Regions from separate parts of the Kitasatospora sp. NPDC008050 genome, predicted to be linked through region 3. Evidence: riboswitches for the same ligand, from Rfam matches in the RefSeq annotation. Region 3 holds a riboswitch; each other region holds the start of a gene.
What was found. Region 3 has a riboswitch for cobalamin ahead of ACFZB9_RS06165 (ribonucleoside-diphosphate reductase subunit alpha). Riboswitches for the same ligand answer to the same signal wherever they lie in the genome.
Positions count from the first base shown of each region.

Region 1: it holds a riboswitch for cobalamin, as region 3 does, so the genes downstream of both, metE (5-methyltetrahydropteroyltriglutamate--homocysteine S-methyltransferase) here and ACFZB9_RS06165 (ribonucleoside-diphosphate reductase subunit alpha) in region 3, are expected to answer to the same signal.
Region 2: it holds a riboswitch for cobalamin, as region 3 does, so the genes downstream of both, ACFZB9_RS16120 (HoxN/HupN/NixA family nickel/cobalt transporter) here and ACFZB9_RS06165 (ribonucleoside-diphosphate reductase subunit alpha) in region 3, are expected to answer to the same signal.

Region 1 is NZ_JBIBIJ010000003.1:345,886-353,596, forward strand. Features, by position in the region: partial or broken gene ACFZB9_RS08450 (MmgE/PrpD family protein) at 64-891, shown strand; gene prpB (methylisocitrate lyase) at 1,044-1,949, shown strand; gene metE (5-methyltetrahydropteroyltriglutamate--homocysteine S-methyltransferase) at 2,088-4,403, opposite strand; cobalamin riboswitch at 4,567-4,787, opposite strand; gene ACFZB9_RS08465 (SpoIIE family protein phosphatase) at 4,953-7,073, shown strand; gene ACFZB9_RS08470 (flavin monoamine oxidase family protein) at 7,078-7,711, opposite strand, start outside.
Region 2 is NZ_JBIBIJ010000007.1:86,502-94,212, reverse strand. Features, by position in the region: gene ACFZB9_RS16140 (hypothetical protein) at 550-702, shown strand; gene ACFZB9_RS16135 (superoxide dismutase) at 760-1,362, opposite strand; gene ACFZB9_RS16130 (HoxN/HupN/NixA family nickel/cobalt transporter) at 1,720-2,877, shown strand; gene tsaD (tRNA (adenosine(37)-N6)-threonylcarbamoyltransferase complex transferase subunit TsaD) at 2,877-3,995, shown strand; cobalamin riboswitch at 4,042-4,257, shown strand; gene ACFZB9_RS16120 (HoxN/HupN/NixA family nickel/cobalt transporter) at 4,315-5,463, shown strand; partial or broken gene ACFZB9_RS16115 (cellulase family glycosylhydrolase) at 5,553-6,434, shown strand; gene ACFZB9_RS16110 (glycosyltransferase family 4 protein) at 6,820-7,711, opposite strand, start outside.
Region 3 is NZ_JBIBIJ010000002.1:607,779-615,489, forward strand. Features, by position in the region: gene ACFZB9_RS06160 (ribonucleotide-diphosphate reductase subunit beta) at 1-732, opposite strand, end outside; gene ACFZB9_RS06165 (ribonucleoside-diphosphate reductase subunit alpha) at 753-3,110, opposite strand; cobalamin riboswitch at 3,369-3,498, opposite strand; gene ACFZB9_RS06170 (cellulase family glycosylhydrolase) at 3,668-4,903, shown strand; gene ACFZB9_RS06175 (glycosyltransferase family 4 protein) at 4,911-6,017, opposite strand; gene ACFZB9_RS06180 (polysaccharide pyruvyl transferase family protein) at 6,041-7,363, opposite strand; gene ACFZB9_RS06185 (glycosyltransferase family 4 protein) at 7,360-7,711, opposite strand, start outside.

The DNA.
Region 1 (7,711 bases), on a different contig from region 3:
CGCCCGGGCACCCCGGGGGCGCGCGAGCGCTCCAGGGCAGCGCGACGCTCACGAGGAGTTCCCGTGATCCAGCACCACGTCCGTGTCCACCCCAGCACCGACCGGCTGCCGCGCGAGGAGCAACTCGCCTGGAAACTCGCGTCCGTTGCCACCGGCACCGTGGAACTGGAGGCCGCGAGCGCGGCCATGGCCGTCAACCGGCTCATCGACAACGCCTCGGTCGCCGTCGCCTCCCTGCTGCGCCGCCCGGTGGCGGTCGCCCGCGCCCAGGCCACCGCCCACCGCCGGGCCGCCCCCGGCGCCTCGGTCTTCGGCACCCGCGCCCGGGTCTCCCCGGAGTGGGCCGCCTGGGCCAACGGCACCGCCGTGCGCGAACTGGACTTCCACGACACCTACCTCGCCGCCGACTACTCGCACCCCGGCGACAACATCCCGCCGCTGCTCGCCGTCGCCCAGCACACCGGGCGCACCGGCGCCGACCTGCTGCGCGGCATCGTCGCCGCCTACGAGGTCCACGTCGCCCTGGTCAAGGGCATCTGCCTGCACGCACACCGGATCGACCACGTGGCCCACCTGAGCGCGGCCACCGCCTGCGGGATCGACGCCCTGCTGCGGCTGCCGACCGGGACCGTCCACCAGGCCGTGCAGCAGGCGGTGCACACCACCACCGCCACCCGGCAGTCCCGCAAGGGCGAGATCTCCAGCTGGAAGGCCTACGCGCCGGCGTTCGCGGGCAAGGCGGCGATCGAGGCGGTGGACCGGGCGATGCGCGGCGAGACCTCCCCCTCCCCCATCTACGAGGGCGAGGACGGCTTCCTCGCCTGGCTGCTGGACGCGGGCAAGTTCCGCACCCTCACCCAGGGCATCGTCACCCCGGCCGACCAGAACCGCTTCCTCCCCGCGGCCGAGCAGCTCGCCGAGCTGAGCGCGACCGACCTGGACGAACTCTTCCCCGCCGTCGACACCCAGGCCGTGCGCGAGGTCGACGCCCGCCTGCCGAAGGGCCTGTTCTGATGCCGCACACCCACCTGCCGCACGCCCATCTGCTGCACACCCGCACCACGCCCGCCGAGCGCCGCCGAGCGCTGCGTGAACGCCTCGCCACCGGACGCCTGTTGGCGATGCCCGGGGCCCTCAACCCGCTGTCCGCCCGGCTCATCCAGGAGACCGGCTTCGAGGCCGCCTACCTCTCCGGCGCCGCGCTGGCCGCCGATCTGGGCCTGCCCGACATCGGCCTGACCACCTCCACCGAGGTCGCCGCCCGCGCCCAGCAGACCACCCGGGTCACCGACCTGCCCGTGCTGATCGACGCGGACACCGGGTTCGGCGAGCCGATGAACGCCGCCCGCACCGTCCAGTTGATGGAGGACGCGGGCCTGGCCGGCCTGCACCTGGAGGACCAGGTCAACCCCAAGCGCTGCGGCCACCTCGACGGCAAGGCGGTCGTGCCGCGCGAGGAGATGACCCGCCGCGTCCGCGCCGCCGTCGACGCCCGCCGCGACCCCGACTTCCTGCTGATGGCGCGCACCGACGCCCGCGCCGTCGAAGGCCTGGACGCCGCCATCGACCGGGCGAAGGCCTACGTCGACGCCGGCGCGGATGCGGTCTTCCCCGAAGCCCTCGCCGACGAGGCCGAGTTCGAGGCCTTCCGCAAGGCCGTCGACGTCCCGCTGCTCGCCAACATGACCGAGTTCGGCAAGGGCCCCCTGCTCGACACCCACACCCTGCAGGACCTCGGCTACGAGATCGCCCTCTACCCGGTCACCCTGCTGCGCCTGGCCATGGGCGCGGTGGAGCAGGGCCTGCGGACCATCGCCGCCGAGGGCACCCAGCAGTCGCTGCTGCCGCGCATGCAGACCCGCTCCCGCCTCTACGAACTCCTCGGCTACCAGGAGTACGCGGCCTTCGACTCGGCCGTCTTCGACTTCACCCTCCCGCCCGGCACCTGACGCACCGCAGGAGGGCGGCCACAGGACGCCGCCGACCTGGTGCGGCTGATCATCTCGGCCTGCCCGAATCCGGCTGAGCAGCCGCCGGGGCGGGGACAGCGCTCAAGCTGCCCCCGCCCCTCGGCCTCAGCACACCGCTCAGTGGGCCGGCTCGCCCCGCAGGCGGCGGGCGGCGCCGACCAGGCTCTCCAGCGAGGCCCGGGTCTCGGTCCAACCGCGGGTCTTCAGGCCGCAGTCCGGGTTGACCCAGAGCCGCTCGGCGGGGATCGCCGCCAGACCGGCGCGCAGCAGGTCCACCGCCTCCTCGGTGCTCGGCACCCGCGGCGAGTGGATGTCCCACACGCCCGGGCCGACCTCGCGCGGGTAGCCGGCGCCGGCCAGCTCATCGGCGACCTGCATGTGCGAGCGGGCCGCCTCCAGCGAGATCACGTCCGCGTCCAACTCGTCGATCGCGCGCAGGATGTCGCCGAACTCCGCGTAGCACATGTGGGTGTGGATCTGGGTGTCGGCCCGGACCCCGGAGGTGGCCAGCCGGAACGACTCGGTCGCCCAGGCCAGGTAGGCCGCGCGGTCGGCGGAGCGCAGCGGCAGCGTCTCGCGCAGCGCCGGCTCGTCGACCTGGACCACGGCCGCACCGGCGGCCTCCAGGTCGCGCACCTCGTCGCGCAGGGCGAGCGCGACCTGGCGGGCGGTGTCGGCCGGCGGCTGGTCGTCGCGGACGAAGGACCAGGCGAGCATGGTGACCGGGCCGGTGAGCATGCCCTTGACCGGACGGTCGGTGAGGCCCTGGGCGTAGCGGAACCACTGGGTGGTCATCGGGTGCGGGCGGGAGATGTCGCCGGCCAGCACCGGCGGCCGCACGTAGCGGGTGCCGTAGGACTGCACCCAGCCGTGCCGGGTGGCCAGGTAGCCGGTGAGCTGCTCGGCGAAGTACTGCACCATGTCGTTGCGTTCGGGCTCGCCGTGGACCAGGACGTCCAGGCCGGCCTTCTCCTGGAAGGCGATCACCTCGCGCACCTCGGCCTCGATGCGCTCCCGGTAGGCGGCCGCATCGATCCGGCCCGCGGTCAGGTCGGCCCGGGCCGTGCGCAGCTCGGCGGTCTGCGGGAAGGAGCCGATCGTGGTGGTCGGCAGCAGTGGCAGGCCGAGCCGGGCGCGCTGGGCCTCGGCGCGCTGCGGGTAGGCCTGCGGCCGGCGGGTGTCGGCCTCGGTGACGGCCGCGGTGCGGGCCCGGACGGCCGGGTCCCGGGTGATCGGCGAGCCGGCGCGTGAGGCCAGGTCGGCCCGGTTGGCGGCGAGTTCGGCCGAGATCGCGCCGGTGCCCTCGCGCAGCGCGCGGGCGAGCAGTGCGGTCTCGCGGGCCTTCTGCCGGGCGAAGGCCAGCCAGCGGGCGATCTGCGGATCGAGGTCACGCTCGGCGGTGGCGTCCAGCGGGACGTGCAGCAGCGAGCAGGACGGTGCGACGTCGACCCGGTCGGCCAGGCCGAGCAGGGTCGCCAGGGTGGCCAGCGACTTCTCCAGGTCGTTGATCCAGATGTTGCGGCCGTCGATCACGCCGGCGACCAGGCGCTTGCCGGGCAGCCCGCCGGCGGCGGCCAGGTCGTCGAGGTTGGCGGCGGCCGGGCCGGTGAAGTCCAGCGCGAGGCCGTCGATCGGGGCCTTGGCCAGCACCGGCAGGGCCTCGCCGAGGCGGTCGAAGTAGCTGGCGACCAGCAGCTTGGGACGGTCGGTGAGGGCGCCGAGCTCGCGGTAGGCGCGGGCGGCGGCGTTCAGCTCGGCCGGGGTGCGGTCCTGCACCAGGGCGGGCTCGTCCAGCTGGACCCACTGGGCCCCGGCGGCCCGCAGATCGGCGAGGAGTTCGGCGTAGACGGGCAGCAGGCGGTCGAGCAGGGTGAGCGGCTGGAAGTCGGCCGCCACGCCCGGCGCGGGTTTGGCCAGCAGCAGGTAGGTGATCGGGCCGACCAGTACCGGGCGCGGGGTGTGGCCGAGCGCGAGGGCCTGCGCCAGCTCACCGACCGGCTTGGCGGGGTTCGCGGCGAAGCCGGTGTCCGGCCCCAACTCGGGTACCAGGTAGTGGTAGTTAGTGTCGAACCACTTGGTCATCTCCAGGGGCGCGAGCTCCTGGGTGCCGCGCGCCATGGCGAAGTAGCCGGCCAGCGGGTCGGCCGCGACGGCGGCGCGGTGGCGGGCCGGGATCGCACCGACGGCGACCGTGGTGTCGAGCACGTGGTCGTAGAGCGAGAAGTCGCCGGTGGGCACTTCCTGGACGCCGGAGTCGGCGAGCCGGCTCCAGTTCTCCCGGCGCAGTGCGGCGGCGGTGGCCAGCAGGACGTCCGCGGTGACGGCGCCCCTCCAGTACCCCTCGATCGCCTTCTTGAGCTCCCGGTTACCGCCCTGGCGGGGGTAGCCGTGCACGGTCGCCCGGGTTGCCGCGGCTGCGGACTTCGCTGTCAAGGGACTCTCCTTCGCGAGCCTGATTCCTCCTGGTCCCCGGTGACGGGACGAAGGCGCGAAGGGGTGACGAACCGGGCGGAGCCGCGTGCGCGTGGAAAGCGCCGAGCCCACCTGATCTGCACGCCGACCCGCCCACGAGGTCACCGGATCTCCGCGCGCGAACGGTCGCGTGCGGGCAACGGGCAGGTCTTCGGACTCGCGGGCACGGCCACCCGAAAGGGCGGTCACCTACTGGCCGTCGCTTCCCAGACCCGGCCGGGCCCAGTGCGTATGACGGCGGTCGTTCCCACTCACCGCTGCGGGGCAGTCCCGGATTCCCACCGGGTTCCCTCTTGCGACGCGCCTGCCTGGCGGGCAGGGCGAACCAGCTGCACCGCCAGCTTAGGCCCAATCGGCGGGATGGGAAGCCGCATTCACCGGAGGCGTCCAGATGCCGAGACGTGGACGGAGGCGCCGACCGGGACGGCACATGACAGGGCGGCCGAGGAGTCCGATGATGAAGAGAAGCCCGTCGGGCCGTCCCGGGCATGGGCGGAAGGAGGGCCCGCAGTGCGCACAGGAGATGCGTTCGGGGCCCGGCAGAGCCCGGCCGGGGCCGTCACGTCGGAGCCCGGCAGCCTGCTGGACGTGCTGCGTCTGGCCGCCGCCGTGCTGGACGCGGAGGGCCGGATCGTGCTCTGGAGCCCGCAGGCCCAGGAGATGTTCGGCTGGCGGCCCGAGGAGGTACTGGGCCGGCACGCGGCCGAGGTCCTGGTGGCCGAGGAGCACGTCGGCACGGTCCTGGAGCTGTTCGGCGAGGTCATGGAGGGCAGCGGAAGCTGGGCCGGGGTCTTCCCCGTGCGGCACAAGGACGGCAGCATCCGGCCGATGGAGTTCCGCAACATGCGGCTGCAGGACCAGCAGGGCAGCCGGTACGCACTCGGGATCGCCGCCGACGAGGCCACGCTGCGCGGTGTCGAGCGGGACGTGGCACTGTCGGCGCGCCTGGTGGCGCAGTCCCCGATCGGGCTCGCGGTGCTGGGGACCGACCTGCGGTACGTCCTGGTCAACCCGGCGCTCGAACGCATCAACGGACGCTCCGCCGCCGAGCACCTGGGCCGCACCGTTCGTGAGGCACTGCCGTTCCTGGACGTCGAGCCCATCGAGTCCGCGATGCAGCAGGTCCTGACCGAGGGCACGTCGCTGGTGGACGAGTTCACGGTCGGCCGGACGCGGGCGGACCCGGACGTCGAGCACGCCTGGCGGGCCTCGTACTTCCGGCTGGAGGACCCGGCCGGGCGGGTGATCGGGCTGGCGACCTCGGTGGTGGACGTCACCGAACAGCACCGCACGGCCACCGAGGCGGCCGAGGCCCGGCGGCGGCTGGCCCTGATCGCCCGCGCCTCGGTGCAGATCGGCAGCACGCTCGACCTCGACCGCACCGCCCGGGAGCTCGCCGACTTCGTCGTTCCCGACTTCGCCGACATCGCGGCGGTGGACGTCCTCGACTCGGTCCTGAACCGACGCCCGACCGGCGCGGTCTCCACCGCGGCGCCCGCGACCTTCCGGGCCCTCGCGGTGGCGGCGGTCCACGCCACCGAGGCCGTCCGGGCCGCCGACCCGGTCGGCGAGATCGCCAAGTACGACGCCGACCGGCTGGTCACCCGGTGCGTGACCACCGGGCTCCCGGTCCTGGTCGCGCACGTCGAGGCCAAGGACCTGCCGCACATCGCCCGCGACGAGGCGGCTGCCGCCCTGCTGGCCCGGGCCGGCCTGCACTCCTACCTGGCCGTGCCGCTGATCGCCCGCGGCGAGGTCCTCGGTGCCCTCGACCTCAAGCGCACCCACCACCCGCTGCCGTTCGACGACGACGACGTGGTGCTGGCCGGCGAACTGGCCGCCCGCGCCGCCGTCTGCATCGACAACGCCCGCTGGTACCAGAGCCAGCGCCACGCCGCCCTGACCCTCCAGCGCCACCTCCTCCCGCGCCGGCCGCCCCGGGCCATGGGCCTCGACGTCGCCTACCGGTACCAGCCCGCGGCGGCGGCCGGCGAGGTGGGCGGCGACTGGTTCGACGCCATCCCGGTCTCCGGCGACAAGACCGCCCTCGTGGTCGGCGACGTCATGGGCAGCGGCATCAACGCCGCCGCCACCATGGGGCAACTGCGCACCGCCACCCGCACCCTGGCCGACCTCGACCTCGACCCGGCCCAGGTACTGCACCACCTGGACCGCACCACCCAGGGTCTGGAGGAGACCATCGCCACCTGCGTCTACGCCGTCTTCGACCCGCACCGCAGCCGCTGCCGCGTCGCGGTGGCGGGCCACCTGCCGCCGGTGCTGATCCGCCACGACGGCGCACCCGCACTGCTGGACCTGCCCACCGGCGCGCCACTGGGCGTCGGCGGCGTCCCCTTCGAGGCCACCAGCCTCGACCTCGGGCCCGGGGACCGGCTGGTGCTGTACACCGACGGCCTGGTCGAGACCCGCGACCTGCCCCTCGACACCCGGCTGCGGACCCTCCTCGACCTGCTCGCCGGGCCCCGGCTCCCGCTGGAGGCCACCTGCGACCGGCTCCTTTCCGCGCTACGGGACCCGGGCGGCCACGACGACGTCGCCCTGCTCATCGCCCAGGTCGACCGGACCGTCCTCGGGCTTGCCCGACAAGCCCGAGGACGGCAGTCTCAGTGACCGGTCAGCGGGGGTGCACCTCCAGGAAGGCGCGGACCGCGGACTCCAGGGCGCCCTCGATCCAGGCGGGCTTGAGGCTGGTGTGCTCGCCCGCGAAGTGGACCCGGCCCTCGACGGTGCGGGAGGCGGGGTGCAGCTCGTGCAGCTGGCCGGGGGTGAAGATGACGGCCTCGCCGAGCGCGTAGCGGGCCCGGGCCCAGGACTGGGTGGCGCCGACACCGGTGAACTCGGTGCGGACCTTGGGTCCGAAGAGCCTCTCCATGTCGTTGAGGGCGAACGCGTACCGCTCGCCGGGGGTGAGCGAGTCCCATCGCATGGCGTCGTCGGACCAGGTGTAGGCGGCCAGCACGACGCCGCCGCGCGAGCCGTCCGGGGAGTGCGAGGGGAAGTAGGTGAAGCGGCTGGCGCTGTCCGAGACGCAGCCGCCACCGGTGAAGCCGTTCGGCCCGTCCTCCCAGAACCGGGTCTTGAACTCCAGCAGGACCTTGGTCGCCGAGTCGTAGTGCAGCTCGTTGACGGCCCGGCGCTTCTGGTACGACATCAGCGGTTCGATCGAACAGAACCGCAGGGCGCTGAACGGGACGGTGATGATCGCGTAGTCGCCCTCGAAGGTCTCCATCGGCTTCGTCGGCGCGCCG
Region 2 (7,711 bases), on a different contig from region 3:
CCATGTCCGAGGAAGCGTTCGCACACCCCGCCACCCGGACCGCCCACAGGAGCGGTTTCCATGCGAACTTGCTCACCAGTGGTCTCCGGATCGCTGCATTCGGTAACCGTGCCGGCGAGCCGTTCCCCGGTACGTACCCGAAGGGGCGATCGCATGTCCGGATCCCGTATGCCCGCCGCCGTCCGCGCCTCCCTCGCCACCGCCACCGCACTCACCGCCGTTGTGGAATCCCGGGGACGGGTGCGGCCGCTCCTACCGGAACTATCCGCACCAGGTCGCCGAGGAGTTGGGGCTGGAGCTGGACGACGTCACCTGCGGTGCCGCCGAGGTGCAGGACGGCATCCTGGGCCCGCAGCCGCCGTCGAAGCTCTACGGCCCGCCCTCGGTGCCGCCCCCCGGCGGCTGGAAGGAGCGGCCCGCGCAGATCGAGCGCCTCCACACGGACGCCGACTACGTGAGCGTCGGCATCGGCGGGAACACCCTCGGCTTCGGGGACATCGTGACCCAGTGCCTGGAGCGCGGTCTGAACACGCTCGGCTTCGGCACCCCTTGCACGAAACCGGCCAGGGCGACCAGACGGATCCCCCGGCCGGCCTCTGTACCGAGATCCCCGGCACCGGCGAGGCGTGCACCTTCGTGCACCCCAACGCCTCCGGGGCGGACAACCAGGCCCGCCAGGTCCAGGCCGCCTTCGAGGAGTAGGACGGCAGCGGAACGACGGCCCCGGCCCCCGCTCAGGGGCCGGGGCCGTGTGGTGCGTCAGGCGCTGGTGGCCGCCGTGAAGCGGGCGGCGACGTCCTGCCAGTTGACGACGTCCCACAGGCGGGTCACGTAGTCGGGGCGGACGTTCTTGTACTGCAGGTAGTAGGCGTGCTCCCAGGCGTCGAAGGCGAGCAGCGGGGTGGTGCCCTGGCCGACGTTGCCGTGGTGGTCGTAGACCTGCTCGACGATCAGGCGCTTGCCGAGCGGCTCCCAGGAGAGGATGCCCCAGCCGCTGCCCTGGACGCCGACGGTGGCGGCGGTGAGCTGCTTCCTGAAGGCCTCGAAGCTGCCGAAGTGCTCGGTGATGCCGTCGGCGAGGGCGCCGTCGGGGCGGTCGCCGCCCTCCGGGGAGAGGTTCTGCCAGAAGAGGGAGTGCAGGACGTGGCCGGAGAGGTGGAAGGCCAGCGTCTTCTGCAGGCCGACCAGGCCGCCGAGCTGGTCCTTGTCACGGGCCTCGGCCAGCTGCTCGATGGTGTCGTTGGCGCCCTTGACGTAAGCGGCGTGGTGCTTGGAGTGGTGCAGCTCCAGGATCTCGGCGGACATCGCCCGCTCCAGGGCGGAGTAGTCGTACGGCAGGTCGGGAAGCGAGTAGGTGCCCATCAGGACACGGCCCCTTTCATACGTGGATCACGTGGATGATCGTGCCGGCGAACACACTATTGCGCATCACTTGCAATAGCCACCGCAGTGCATCAGCATGTCAGCTGTGGGGTCGGCCTGTCAGCCGACCTGGACGCACTCCCCCGCGGGCGTGTCCTTCCGACCGACGATCGTCTTCCCAACCGGCGCCCGCCGGGACGTCCCGGCCGACCCCACGCCAACCACGAGCCCCTCCACGAGCCCCCGTGCGCCCCCGGGTGCCCTCCACACCCCCGTTCCAATTGCCACTGTCTTGCAACTAGGATCTGGGTGCATCTAGGTTGTGCCGCTGTCACCACGAGCAGCAGGAGCACACCCATGACCACAGCCTCCAGTCCCGCCAAGACCGGCCCCGACCGAACCAGCAGCGGCGGCTGGCGGCAGGCCACCGCCTCGATAACCCGCCAGGAGTGGACCCGCCTGGCGGGCATGGCCGGTTTCATCGTGGCCCTGCACGTCGTCGGCTGGTTCACCCTGGTGGCGATCGTCGCGCCGCAGCACCTGAGCCTGGGCAGCAAGGGCTTCGGCATCGGCATCGGCGTCACCGCCTACACCCTCGGCATGCGGCACGCCTTCGACGCCGACCACATCGCCGCGATCGACAACACCACCCGCAAGCTGATGCACGAGGGCAAGCGGCCGCTCTCGGTGGGCTTCTGGTTCTCGCTCGGCCACTCCTCGGTCGTCTTCGGCCTGGCCTTCCTGCTCTCACTCGGCGTCAAGGCGCTGGCCGGGCCGGTGGAGGACGACAACTCCAAGCTGCACCACGTCACCAGCCTGATCGGCACCACCGTCTCCGGGACGTTCCTCTACGTCATCGCGGCGATCAACATCGTCATCCTGGTCGGCATCTGGAAGGTGTTCCGACAGATGCGCTCGGGCCACTTCGACGAGGCGGCGCTGGAGGAGCAGCTGAACAACCGCGGCTTCATGAACCGGCTGCTCGGCCGGGTGATGAAGTCGATCACCAAGCCGTGGCAGATGTACCCGCTCGGCCTGCTCTTCGGGCTCGGCTTCGACACCGCCACCGAGGTGGCGCTGCTGGTGCTGGCCGGCTCCGGCGCCGCCTCCGGCCTGCCCTGGTACGCGATCCTGTGCCTGCCCGTGCTGTTCGCGGCCGGCATGTCGCTGCTGGACACCATCGACGGCTCGTTCATGAACTTCGCCTACGGCTGGGCGTTCTCCAAGCCGGTGCGCAAGGTCTACTACAACCTGACCATCACCGGTCTGTCGGTGGCCGTCGCGCTGATCATCGGCACCGTGGAGCTGCTCGGCCTGCTCGCCGACCAGCTCGACCTGCACGGCGCGTTCTGGGACTGGGTCAGCGGGATCGACATCAACCTGCTCGGCTTCCTGATCGTCGGGCTCTTCTTCGTCGTCTGGATCGGCGCGATGGTGGTCTGGAAGGTGGGGCGGATCGAGCAGAAGTGGTCGGCCAACGTGCCCGCCACCGCGCCGGCGGCGGAGGAAGCCTGATGCCCGCCTCGCCGATGCCCGTCTCGCCGATGCCCGTCTCGCCGATGCCCGCCTCGCCCGTGGTGCTGGGGATCGAGTCCTCCTGCGACGAGACCGGCGCCGGCCTGGTGCGCGACGGCGTGCTGCTCGGACAGGCGGTGGCCTCCAGCATGGACGAGCACGCCCGGTTCGGCGGCGTGGTGCCGGAGATCGCCGCCCGGGCCCACGTCCAGGCGATCGCCCCGGTGGTGCGCGAGGCGCTGGGCCGGGCGGGGCTGGGCCTGGGTGACATCGGCGCGGTCGCCGTCACCACCGGGCCCGGGCTGGCCGGGGCGCTGCAGGTCGGCGTGGCGGCGGCCAAGGGGTACGCCTTCTCGCTGGGCGTGCCGCTGTACGGGGTGCACCACCTGGCCGGGCACGTGGCCGCCGCGACGCTGGACGGCGGGCCGCTGCCCGACCCCTGCGTGGTGCTGATCGTCTCCGGCGGCCACACCTCGCTGCTGCTGGTGCGCGACCTGGCCAGGGACCCGATCGTGCACCTCGGCGACACCCTGGACGACGCGGCCGGCGAGTGCTTCGACAAGGTGGCCCGGATCCTGGGCCTGCCCTACCCGGGCGGCCCGGCCATCGACCGCGCGGCCGAGGCGGGCGACCGGTCCGCCGTCCGGTTCCCGCGCCCGCTCAGCGGCCGGGCGGACCCGCCCTACGCCTTCTCCTTCTCCGGTCTCAAGACCGCCGCCGCCCGCTGGGTGGAGGCGCAGCGGGCGGGCCGGACCGAGCCGCGGGTCGCCGACGCCGCCGCCGCGCTGCAGGAGGCGATCGCCGACACGCTGACCCGCAAGGCGGTGCGCGCCTGCCGCGACCACGGGATCGACACCCTGGTGCTGGTCGGCGGAGTGGCCGCCAACTCGCGGGTCCGCGCGCTGGCCGAGCGGCGCTGCGCGGCGGCGGGCATCACCCTGCGGGTGCCGCCGGTGGGCCTGTGCACGGACAACGGCGCGATGGTCGCGGCCGTCGGTGACCTGCTGGTCCGCGCCGGGGCCGCACCCGCCCCCGCGGACCTCTCCATCGACCCGTCGGCCCCGCTGGAGTTCGCGCGGCTGACCCCGGTGCTCGGGCAGCCGCAGCCCGTGGGGTGAGTTCCGTCGCAGCCGGATGGGCTTGTCGACATGGCGACCGAGCCCCTACGGTGTTGACCGCCGTGGTGTTCGGGAAGACCGGTGACGGACCCTCAACAGGGGTCCCAGACCGGAGCGGCCCTCGCCACTGTGATCGGGAAGTGTCCGCGTCGCGCCCGTCTGTGACGGGCCGCCACCGGATGCCGAAAGGCGTCCGGGAAGGCGAGCCGCGGACACGTTCGACCCGTCAGCCAGGAGACCGGCCACGGCACCTTACGAGAACTGTCCACGAGGTGCTGGAGAGGCGTTCCTTGCTATGAGCCTGCCCGAAAACTCCGCCATGCCGGCGACTCCCGTCATACCCGCGCCGGCCGGCGCGCCGACCGGCGCACCAAGCGCCGCGACGGCCCCGGCGGGCACCACTCCCCCGCGCTGGCAGCGCGCCGACACGATCCGCACCGCCGGGCTGCTGGCGGTCATCGTGGCCATGCACGTGGTGGGCTTCACGGTCCTGCTGGGCATGGTCGCCCCGCACCACTACCGGATCGGCGACCAGGTCTTCGGCCTGGGCCTGGGCATCACCGCCTACACCCTCGGCATGCGGCACGCCTTCGACGCCGACCACATCGCCGCCATCGACAACACCACCCGCAAGCTGATGGCCGACGGCCAGCGCCCGGTCTCGGTCGGCTTCTGGTTCGCCATCGGCCACTCCAGCATCGTGATGGGGCTGGCCGCGCTGATCGCGACGGGTGCCAAGATCGCGGGCACCCTGGTGGACGACAAGTCCAACACCCGGATGACGCTGGGCGTCATCGGCACCAGCGTCTCCGGCGGCTTCCTCTACCTGATCGCCGCCCTCAACCTGGTCGCGCTCTTCGGCATCTACCGGGTCTTCAAGGCGATGCGGGCGGGCCAGTTCGACGAGCACGAGCTGGAGAAGCACCTGGCCAACCGCGGTTTCATGAACCGGATCCTGGGCCGGCTGACCAACTCCATCACCCGCCCCTGGCAGATGTACCCGATCGGGGTCCTGTTCGGCCTCGGCTTCGACACCGCCACCGAGGTGACGCTGATGGTGATGGCCGGCTCCGGCGCCGCCGCGGGGCTGCCCTGGTACGCGATCCTGCTGCTGCCGCTGCTCTTCGCCGCCGGCATGAGCCTGTTCGACACGCTCGACGGCACGTTCATGAACTTCGCCTACCACTGGGCGTTCTCCAACCCGGTCCGCAAGGTGTACTACAACCTCACCATCACCGGACTGTCCATCGCGGTGGCCTTCTTCATCGGCACCATCGAGCTGGTCGGCGTGCTGCACGACAAGCTGGACCTGACCGACCCGGTCAGCAACTGGATCTCCGGCATCGACCTCAACAACGTCGGCTACGTGATCGTCGGCCTCTTCGTGGTGGTCTGGGCCTGCGCGCTGGGGTACTGGAGGTTCGCCGGGGTGGAGAAGCGCTGGGGCGCGGCCCCGGCCGCTGACTGAGCCTCAGGGCCTGGGTGTACGGTCGACCGGACGGCCCCGGGTGACCTCGGGTGACCGAGGAGCCAGGCGGGGGCCGGGCGGGAGGAACGATGCGGCAGCCGGGATTTCGACGGCCGGGTCCGCGGTGGACGGTGGCGGCCGTCCTGCTGTTGGCGCTGCTGCTGGCCGGCTGCGGCGGCGCCTCCCGCCCCCGGCCGACGCCGCCCACCCCGCCCGCGCCTCCCGCACCGAGCCGCCCGGTCACCGGGATCGCCTACGGTGACCGGCTGGTCTGGATGTCGGACGCCAACCTGACCGCCTCGCTCGACACCGCCGTCCAGACCGGCGCCACCCTGGTGCGCGCCGACCTGTCCTGGGACGACATCCAGCACGACGGCCCCGGCGACTACGCCTGGCACCTGTTCGACCGGGTGGTCACGGCGGCCACCGCGCACGGCCTGAGCGTGCTGCCGGTGCTCACCGCCACCCCGCCCTGGGCCCGGTCGCCGGGCTGCACCGACCCGGCCTGCGGGCCACACGACGCCGCCCAGTACGCCGCCTTCGCCGCGGCCGCCGCCAAGCGCTACGCGCCGCGCGGGGTGCACGACTGGGAGCTGTGGAACGAACCCAACCTGACCACCTTCTGGGCGCCGGCGGCCGACCCGGCCGGCTACGCCGCCACCGTGAAGGCGGGTGCCGCCGCGCTGCACCACGCCGACCCGCACGCCTTCGTGGTGCTCGGCGGCCTGTCCCCGACCGGCAGCGGGCACGGCGATCTGGCGCCGACGGTCTTCCTGGCCAGGGTGGCCCAGCAGGGCGGCACCCGGGTGGTCGACGCGATCGGCTACCACCCGTACTGCTATCCCTACCTGCCCAGCGCGACCACCTCGTTCGGCACCGCCTGGGAGCAGATCGACCGGACCAAGGAGAGCCTGCGCAGCGTGCTCACCCAGGCCGGCACCCCCGGTCTGCCGATCTGGCTCACCGAGTTCGGCGCGCCCACCGGCGGGCCGGGCGCCGCCTCGGACGGCTCGCCGGGCGACATCGGGCCCGGCACCACCCATGTCACCGAGGCCCGGCAGGCCCAGATCGCCACCGACGCCGTGCAGACCGCGGCCGCCGACCCTGGCATCGGCGCGCTGATCTGGTACACCGACCGGGACAACCCCGCGGCGACCGGCACCGGGGCCGGCGGCAGCACCGAGGACTGGTACGGCCTGCGCCGGGCCGACGGCAGCGCCAAGCCCGCGCTCGCCGCGCTGCGCTCGGCCATCAGCCGGCTGCGCGCCTCTCCCGGAGCCTCTCCCCGTGCCACGTCCAGCGCGACGTCCGGCGCCACGTCCACGAGCGGACCCGGCGCCGCGCCGCCGCCCTCGCTCAGGCCGGCGACAGCGCTCGGAACAGCGCCAGGTAGCGCCGCGTCAGCCCGGGCCACGCGTAGTGCTCGACGACATGCCGACGGCCCGCGCTGCCGAGACGATCGGCGGTGCCGGCGTCCGTGAGCAGGCGCCGGCAGGCGGCGGCCAGCGCCTGCGGGTCGCCGGGCGGCACCAGCAGGCCGGTCACCTCGTCATCCACCACGTGCGGGATGCCGCCGACCCGGGAGCCCACCACCGGGGTGGCGCAGGCCATCGCCTCGATCAGGGTCATCCCGAAGGACTCCGCCGAGCTCAGCGAGGGCAGCACCAGCAGCGCGGCGCGCTGGAGTTCGGCGACCAGCGGCGGGCCGGTGAGCGCCCCGGTGAACTGCACCCGCTCGGCCACCCCCAGCCGGGCGGCCTCCGCGCGCAGGTCGGGCACCGCGTCGCCGTCGCCGACCAGGCGCAGCCGGGCCCGTGGCTGATCGGCCAGTTGCGCGAAGGCGCCGAGCAGCACCGGCACGCCCTTCCAGGCCGAGGTGCGGTCCATCCGTCCGACGTAGAGCACGGTGGGCGTGCGCTCGGCGGCCGGCGGGCCCGGGGTGAAGCGCTCGGTGTCCACCCCCGGCGGGATCCGCACCGCGCCCCGCCGGCCGGCCGCCAGCGAGACCGGGGAGACCGCGACCAGCGCGCCGGCCCGGGCGAACAGCCTGGGCAGCACGAGGCGTTCGTAGCCGCCGATCAGCTGGTCCACCCCGCGCTGCCCCTTGGCCATCGAGCCGGCGTGGTAGGTCAGCACGGCGGGCCGGGCGCCGCTGAGCGCCACCGCCAGGTCGCCCAGGCCCGGCACCGGGGCGTGCGCGCTGACCACGTCCACCCCCAGCCGGCGCAGCCAGTAGGGCAGTTGGAGC
Region 3 (7,711 bases):
GGCCTCCTCCAGCATCTCGGTGACCTGCCTGGCCATCTCGTCGTCGAATAGGTCGGGCTCCTCCGCACGGACCGTGTCCACCACCGAGAAGGCGAAGTCCATGTGCATGGACTCGTCGCGGAAGACCCAGTTGGTGCCGGTGGCCAGGCCGTGCAGCAGGCCGCGGCTGCGGAACCAGTACACGTAGGCGAAGGCGCCGTAGAAGAACAGCCCCTCGACGCAGGCCGCGAAGCAGATCAGGTTGAGCAGGAACGCCCGGCGGTCCTCCTTGGTCTGCAGCGAGTCGATGTGGTCGACCGCGTTCATGTACTTGAAGCAGAACTGGGCCTTCTGGTGGATGGAGGGGATGTTCTCCACCGCGGCGAAGGCCGCGTTGCGGTCCTCGGGGTCGGGCAGGTAGGTGTCGAGCAGCGTCAGGTAGAACTGGACGTGCACGGCCTCCTCGAACAGCTGCCGGGACAGGTAGAGCCGCGCCTCGGGCGAGTTGATGTGCTTGTAGAGGCTCAGCACCACGTTGTTGGCGACGATCGAGTCACCGGTGGCGAAGAAGGCGACCAGGCGGCCGATCATGTGCCGCTCGCCCTCGCTCAGCTTGGCGAGGTCGGCGACGTCGGAGTGCAGGTCCACCTCCTCGACGGTCCAGGTGTTCTTGATCGCGTCGCGGTACCGGTCGTAGAACGACGGGTAGCGCATCGGACGCAGCGTCAGCTCGAAGCCGGGGTCGAGCAGCATCTTGTCGCGAGCGGGGGTGGTCACTGGCAGGCCTCGCAGGACTCGGGGTTCTCCAGGGAGCAGGCGATGGCGGCGGCCTGCTCCTCAGCGGTCATGGTGGGGGAGGCACCCGCGGCGGAGCCGCTGGACACGGTGACCGCGGTCTTGGCGGCGCCGCTGGCGGCCTGGGCGATCCGGGTGGCCGGGCGCGAGCGCAGGTAGTAGGTGGTCTTCAGGCCCACCTTCCACGCGTAGGCATACATCGAGCTGAGCTTGCCGATGGTCGGCGCGGCCATGAAGAGGTTCAGCGACTGGCTCTGGTCGATGTAGGGCTGCCGGGCGGCGGCCAGGTCGATCAGCGCGCGCTGCGGCAGCTCCCAGGCGGTGCGGTAGCGCGAGCGCAGCTCGGTGGGCAGCCAGCCCAGGTCCTGCACCGAGCCGTTGGCGTCGCGCAGCGCGTCGCGGGTCTGCTGGTCCCAGACGCCCAGCTCCTTGAGCTCGCGGACCAGGTACGGGTTGACCTGGAGGAACTCGCCGGAGAGGGTCTCGCGCTTGAAGAGGTTGGAGACCTGCGGCTCGATGCACTCGTACACGCCGGCGATCGAGGCGATGGTCGCGGTCGGGGCGATCGCCAGCAGCAGCGAGTTGCGCAGGCCGGTGGCGGCGATCCTGGCGCGCAGCGCGGCCCAGCGGTCCTGCCAGTGCGGCTCGGTGGCGAAGTGGTCGATGTGCAGCTCGCCGCGGGCGGCGCGGGTCTCGGCGTAGGCCGGGTGCTGCCCGAACTGCTCGGCCAGCTCGCTGGAGCGCTCGTAGGCGGTGAGCATGATGCGCTCGGCGATCAGCGTGGACAGCTGCTTGGCCTCGGCGGAGTCGAAGTCCAGCTGCAGCTTGAAGAAGACGTCCTGCAGGCCCATCACGCCCAGGCCCACCGGGCGCCAGCGGGAGTTGGAGGCGCCGGCCTCGGTGGTCGGGTAGAAGTTGATGTCCACCACGCGGTCCAGGAAGGTCACCGCGGTGCGCACGGTGGCGTCCAGGCGCGCCCAGTCCATCGCGTCCAGCAGGTCGGCGGCGGTGGCGCCGTCGGCCACGTGGGCACCGAGGTTGACCGAGCCCAGGTTGCAGACCGCGGTCTCGGAGTCGTCGGTGACCTCCAGGATCTCGGTGCACAGGTTGGAGGAGTGCACCGTGCGGCCGGGCAGCGCGGTCTGGTTGGCGGCCCGGTTGGAGGCGTCCTTGAAGGTCATCCAGCCGTTGCCGGTCTGCGCCAGGGTGCGCATCATCCGGGCGTACAGGGTCTGGGCCGGGATGGTCCGCACGGCCTTGCCCTGGGCCTCGGCCTTCAGGTACGCCTCGTCGAACTCGGCGCCCCACAGGTCGACCAGCTCGGGGACGTCGGCGGGGGAGAAGAGCGACCAGTCGGCGTTGGCGTTGACCCGGCGCATGAACTCGTCCGGGATCCAGTGCGCCAGGTTGAGGTTGTGGGTGCGGCGGGCCTCCTCGCCGGTGTTGTCCCGCAGTTCGAGGAACTCCTCGATGTCCGCGTGCCAGGTCTCCAGGTAGACGCAGGCCGCGCCCTTGCGGCGGCCGCCCTGGTTGACGGCGGCGACCGAGGAGTCCAGCGTGCGCAGGAACGGCACGATGCCGTTGGACTTGCCGTTGGTGCCGCGGATCAGGCTGCCGCGCGAGCGGATCCGGGAGTAGGACAGGCCGATGCCGCCGGCGTGCTTGGAGAGCCGGGCGATCTGCGCGTACCGGGAGTAGATCGAGTCCAGGTTGTCCAGCGGCGAGTCCAGCAGGTAGCAGCTGGACATCTGCGGGTGCCGGGTGCCGGAGTTGAACAGGGTCGGCGAGGAGGGCAGGTAGGAGAGCGCGCTCATCAGGGCGTAGAGCTCGGCCACCTCGCGCACCGACTGCTCGTCGTCGCCGACCGCCAGGCCGCAGGCGACGCGGAGCAGGAAGTGCTGCGGGGTCTCGATGACCTTGCGGGTGATCGGGTGGCGCAGCAGGTAGCGGGACTGCACGGTGCGCAGGCCGAAGTACTCGAACCGGTCGTCGCCGCGGGTGTCGATCAGCGCGTCCAGGGCCTCGGAGTGCTTGGCCACGAAGGCGGCGGTGGTGTCGCCGATCAGGCCCTCGGTGTGGCCCACCGCGATCGAGGCGGCGAAGGACAGGGCGCCCTGGCCGGTCGCCTCGTCGGCGATCTCCTGGGCGAGCAGGCGGGCGGCCAGCTTCGAGTACTGGGGGTCCTCGGCGATCATCGAGGCGGCGGCGTCCACGGCCAGCCCGCGCAGTTCGGCGAAGTCCGAACCGGCGTGGCGGCCGCGCAGCGCGGCGGCGGCGACGTGGCCGGGGTCCACCTGGGGGAGGTCGGTGCTCCGGTCGGTGAGCAGCCGAAGCAGCGCCGTCCCGGGGTCGCTCTGGGTGTCGTTGGGGGCACCGCCCGGCCGGAGGCTGGGGGAAGCACCCTGTGAGGGCAGGGTAACTGAGTCAACGACGGTCAAGGCGCTCTCTCCTGTGGCGGCGGCGGACTGGCGGAGTCCGTGGCCCGCGCGCGGCAGGGCAGAACAGCACGCCGAAACTTTCCGGCGCGCGTCATCCACCCTGGCCTGCCCGCGAGGCCGGACGGTACAGCTGTGCATGAAGGCGTCTGCGGGGAAGCCTGGTGGCACACCGTCGGCAGGTAACCGGACTCGCGGGCACCCGTGGGTACGGCCGCTCACCGTTGCGGGGCAGTCCCGGACTCGCACCGGGTTCCCCTGCGTCGACAGCGAGAGTGAGCATACATCTTGTGGCGGGCGTGGTGAGCAGCCCCATATGTAGTGTCGCGCGCAGTGCCGGGCCTTGTACCGGCCGAGGCGGAAAAGGGCCGTTCGTGGCCTCGGGCGTGTCGTCCGGTACCCCCACTGACCCGCCCCGCGCTGACCGGCGCTCAGATCGCTGGCCTACCCTAAGGGGCATGCTGGAGCTCACGGGGAGAAGACAGCGCCTGCTGGTGGCGCTGGTGGCGTTCATCGTCTCGGCGGTCGCGACCGTCCTGGCCGGTACCACCACCACTGCTTCGCCCACCACCACTTCCGCCGCCGGCCGGAGCCCGGCCGCGCCCGCCGCGCCCAGTAGCCCGGCCGCGCCCAGCAAGGCCGCCGATCCGCGCAAGCCGCTGCGCATCGGCATCGCCTACGGGGACACACTGACCTGGAAGAACGACCAGGACCTGGCGACCGGCCTGGGGGACGCGGTGAACTCGGGGGCCAAGTGGGTCCGGGTCGACCTGTCCTGGAACGATATCCAGCCGGACAGTTCGAAGACCTACGAGTGGCAGCGCTTCGACCGGGTGTTCAAGGCCGCCCAGGCCCGGGGCCTGGAGGTGCTGCCCACCATCGGCTATGCCCCGAAGTGGGCCCGCAAGACCAGTTGCGCCTCGGACGACGCCTGCCCGCCGGCCGACCCGGCCCTGTTCGCGGCCTTCGCCGCGGACGCCGCCAAGCGCTACGCGCCGCAGGGCATGCACACCTGGGAGGTCTGGAACGAGCCGAACATCCCGTTCTGGGCGCCGGCGCCCGACCCGGCCGCCTACACCCAGCTGCTCGGCGACACCAGCAAGGCGTTGCGCGCGGCGGACCCGCAGGCGTTCATCCTGATGGGCGGGCTGGCGGCGGTGGGCACCGACCCGTCGATCAACTACGTGTCACAGGGCGACTTCCTCACCGCGGTCTGCAAGCTGGGGGCCAACAAGCTGGTCGACGCGATCAGCTACCACCCGTACACCTATCCCTACCTGCCCAGCGCCAAGACCACGTTCGGCACCGCGATGGAGGAGATCAGCAGCGCCCCGGGCAACCTGGTGGCGATCCTGGCCAGCTACGGCACCCCGGACCTGCCGATCTGGATCACCGAGACGGGCGCGCCGACCAACGGCCCCGGCACGGCCACCGACGGCACCGACATCACCCCGCAGACCACCCATGTGACCCCGGGCTTCCAGGCCGCGATCGCCGCCGACACCATCCCCGCGGCGGCGGCCAACCCGCACGTGGGCGCGGTCTTCTGGTTCGCCGACCAGGACAGCGGGCCGGCCTCGGACAAGCAGTACCGCTCCGAGTTCTACGGGCTGCGCAGCTTCGACGGCACGCCCAAGCCGGCCCTGGCCGCGCTGGGGAAGGCGATCACCGCCTACGAGCAGAGCAAGTCGTAGCGGCCGCTCAGAGGCTGCGGAACAGCTCCAGGTAGCGGTCCATCAGGCCGTCCCAGTCGTAGCGCTGCCGGGCCTGCCGGTGGCCGGCGGCGCCCAGCCGGTCGGCGAGCTCGCCGTCGGTGAGCAGCTCGCGCAGCGCCCCGGCCAGCGCCGCGGGGTCGCCGGGGGGCACCAGCAGGCCGGTGTGGCGGTCCGTCACCACGTGCGGGATGCCGCCGACCGCCGAGCCGACCACGGGCGTGGCGCAGGCCATCGCCTCCACCAGGGCCATCCCGAAGGACTCCGCCTCGGTCCGCGAGGGCAGTGCCAGTACGGCCGCCGAGCGGATCGCCGCCACCAGCTCCCCGCCGATCAGCTCGCCGTGGGCCGTCACCTGCTCGGCGATGCCCAGCCGCTCGGCCAGTTCGAGCAGGTCGGGCAGCGCGTCGCCGCCGCCGACCAGGTGCAGCCGGGCCTGTGGCAGGTCGGTGAGCCGGGCGAAGGCGTGCAGCAGCACGTCCACGCCCTTCCAGGCCGAGGAGCGGTCCAGCCGGCCGGCGTAGAGGACGACCGGTGCCCGGCGGGAGGCGGGTTCGCCGGGGGTGAAGCGGGTGGTGTCCACGCCCGGGGTGATCTCCACCGCGTGCCGGTGACCGGCCGCCAGCGAGACCGGGGAGACCGCGACCAGCCGGTCGGCGCGCCGGAACACCCGGGGCAGCACCTGCCGTTCGTACCAGCCGATCAGCCGGTCGGCGGCGCCGCTGCCGGGCTCGCCCTTGTGCATCGAGCCGGCGTGGTAGGTGAGTACGGTGGGCCGCCGGCCGCCGACGGCGATCGCCAGGTCGGCCAGGCCCGGCACCGGGGCGTGGGCGTTGATCACCTCGGCGCCGGTGCGCCGCAGCCACCAGCGCAGCTGGAGCGGCCAGAGCGGCCCGAGCGGGGTGTTGGACAGCCGCAGCCAGGCGGCCAGCCGCACCACCCGCACCCCGTCCTCGATCCGCACGGTGCTGCGCACCCCGCCCTGACGGGTGGTGAGCACCACCGGGGTCAGGTCGGGTGAGTCGGCCAGCGCCCGGGCGATCCGCGCGGCGTAGTTCTCCACCCCGCCGATCTTCGGCGGGTAGTAGGGCGTCACCACCGCAACGGTCCGCCGGCTCATCACAGCGCCACCGGCTGCGGCGCCGACGGTGCCGCAGCCGGCTCCTCGGGGAGACCCGGGGCGGGCGCCGGCACCTCGGTGCGCAGCAGCTCGACGAAGGCCGCGGCGTGCGCGGCGTAGCCGGGGATCGCCTGCTCCAGGTAGCTCCGGTAGGCCGGGGCCTCGGCGATCAGCCGGTCGAGCAGCGCGATCAGGCCCGGTCCGTCGGCCTCGGCCATCGGGACCACCCAGTGCTCCAGGCTCAGATCCGCCATGATGCCGCGGGTCTTGTGGTCGTACTCGACGGCCGCGCACGGCACCCGGGCGACCAGCCCGAAGATCACCGAGTGGAACCGGGTGCCCAGGATGAGGTCGGCGGCCTGGTAGAGGGCGAAGATGTCGTGGTGGTCCACGCCGCCGTCGGTCAGCACCAGCAGCCGCGGGTCGGCCACCAGCGCGGCGATCCGGGCGTTGACGATCCGGTCGTCGTCCGCCTGGAAGGCACAGGTGACCTGGGGGGCGAGCACCACGGTGCAGCCGAGGCCGAGCAGGTGGCCGATCGCCGCCGCCATCGCCCGCTCGTAGCCGCCCTGGGCCTGGCCGGACAGGAACTCGCGGGCGGTGACCAGCACCATCCGGTCCTGCGGGGCGATCCCCAGCTCCTCGCGCCAGGGCCGCCGGGAGCGGCTGTGGAAGGCGAAGGCGCTGTCCACCCCGCGCACCACGGCGGCGGTCGGCACGCCCGCGGCGGCCAGCCGGTGCACGCTGATCGACTCGCGGGCCACCACCCGGCGGCAGGAGCCGAGAACCCGGCGCATCATCAGCCGCTGCGCCCGGGTGGGGAAGGGGCCGAAGGACTGCGGGGCCAGCACCACCGGCACCCGGAAGCGCCGGGCCAGCCAGAGCGGCAGCAGCAGGAAGAAGACGCTGAGGTCGCTGGGCAGGTCCGCGCGCCCGTTGAGGTAGCCGCCGCTGGCCGACACCACCAGGTCGGCGGCGCCCAGCGCCCGTACCTCGGCCTGTACCTCAGCGGGCAGCAGCCGGGCCAGCGTGCGCAGCGCCCACCCGCTGCCGGGCGTGGCGGCGAGCGCGGCCAGCGCGACGGCGAGCAGTTTGCGGCCGACCCGCAGCAATCGGGAAATCTCCTCGTCACCCACGTAGTGGCGGATCGAGCCGAGGTTGGGGACGGCCTCGAAGGTGGGCCAGTGCCGCGGTGACTCGAAGCCGGCGATCTCGGTCCGCGCTCCCGGATAGGCCTCGGCCAGCTGGTCGAGCAGCACGCTCAGCAGCGCCGCGTCACCCCGGTTGTCCCGCCCGAAGGCGTTGACGACGAGGATTCTCACCCTCTGCTGCTCCCCTCTGTACTCATCGCGTTCGGGACCCCTGAGTTCGGGACCCCCGCGTCCGGGCCCGCCGCGGGTTGCGGCCGCGTGCCGCCGACCTCGCGGTAGTGCTGTTCCAGGGCGTCCAGGAACTCCCGTACGCCGTACCGCCCGGCTCGCGCCGCCGAGCCCGCGCCCAGCCGGGCGAGCAGCTCGGGCCGGCCCACCAGGCCCGACAGGGCGGCGGCCAGCGCCTGGGCGTCGCCGGGCGGGACCAGCGCGCCGTTGTCCGGGCCGACCAGCTCGGGCAGTCCGCCGACCGCCGAGGCGACCAGCGGGCGGCCCAACTGCAGCGCCTCCAGGGCCACG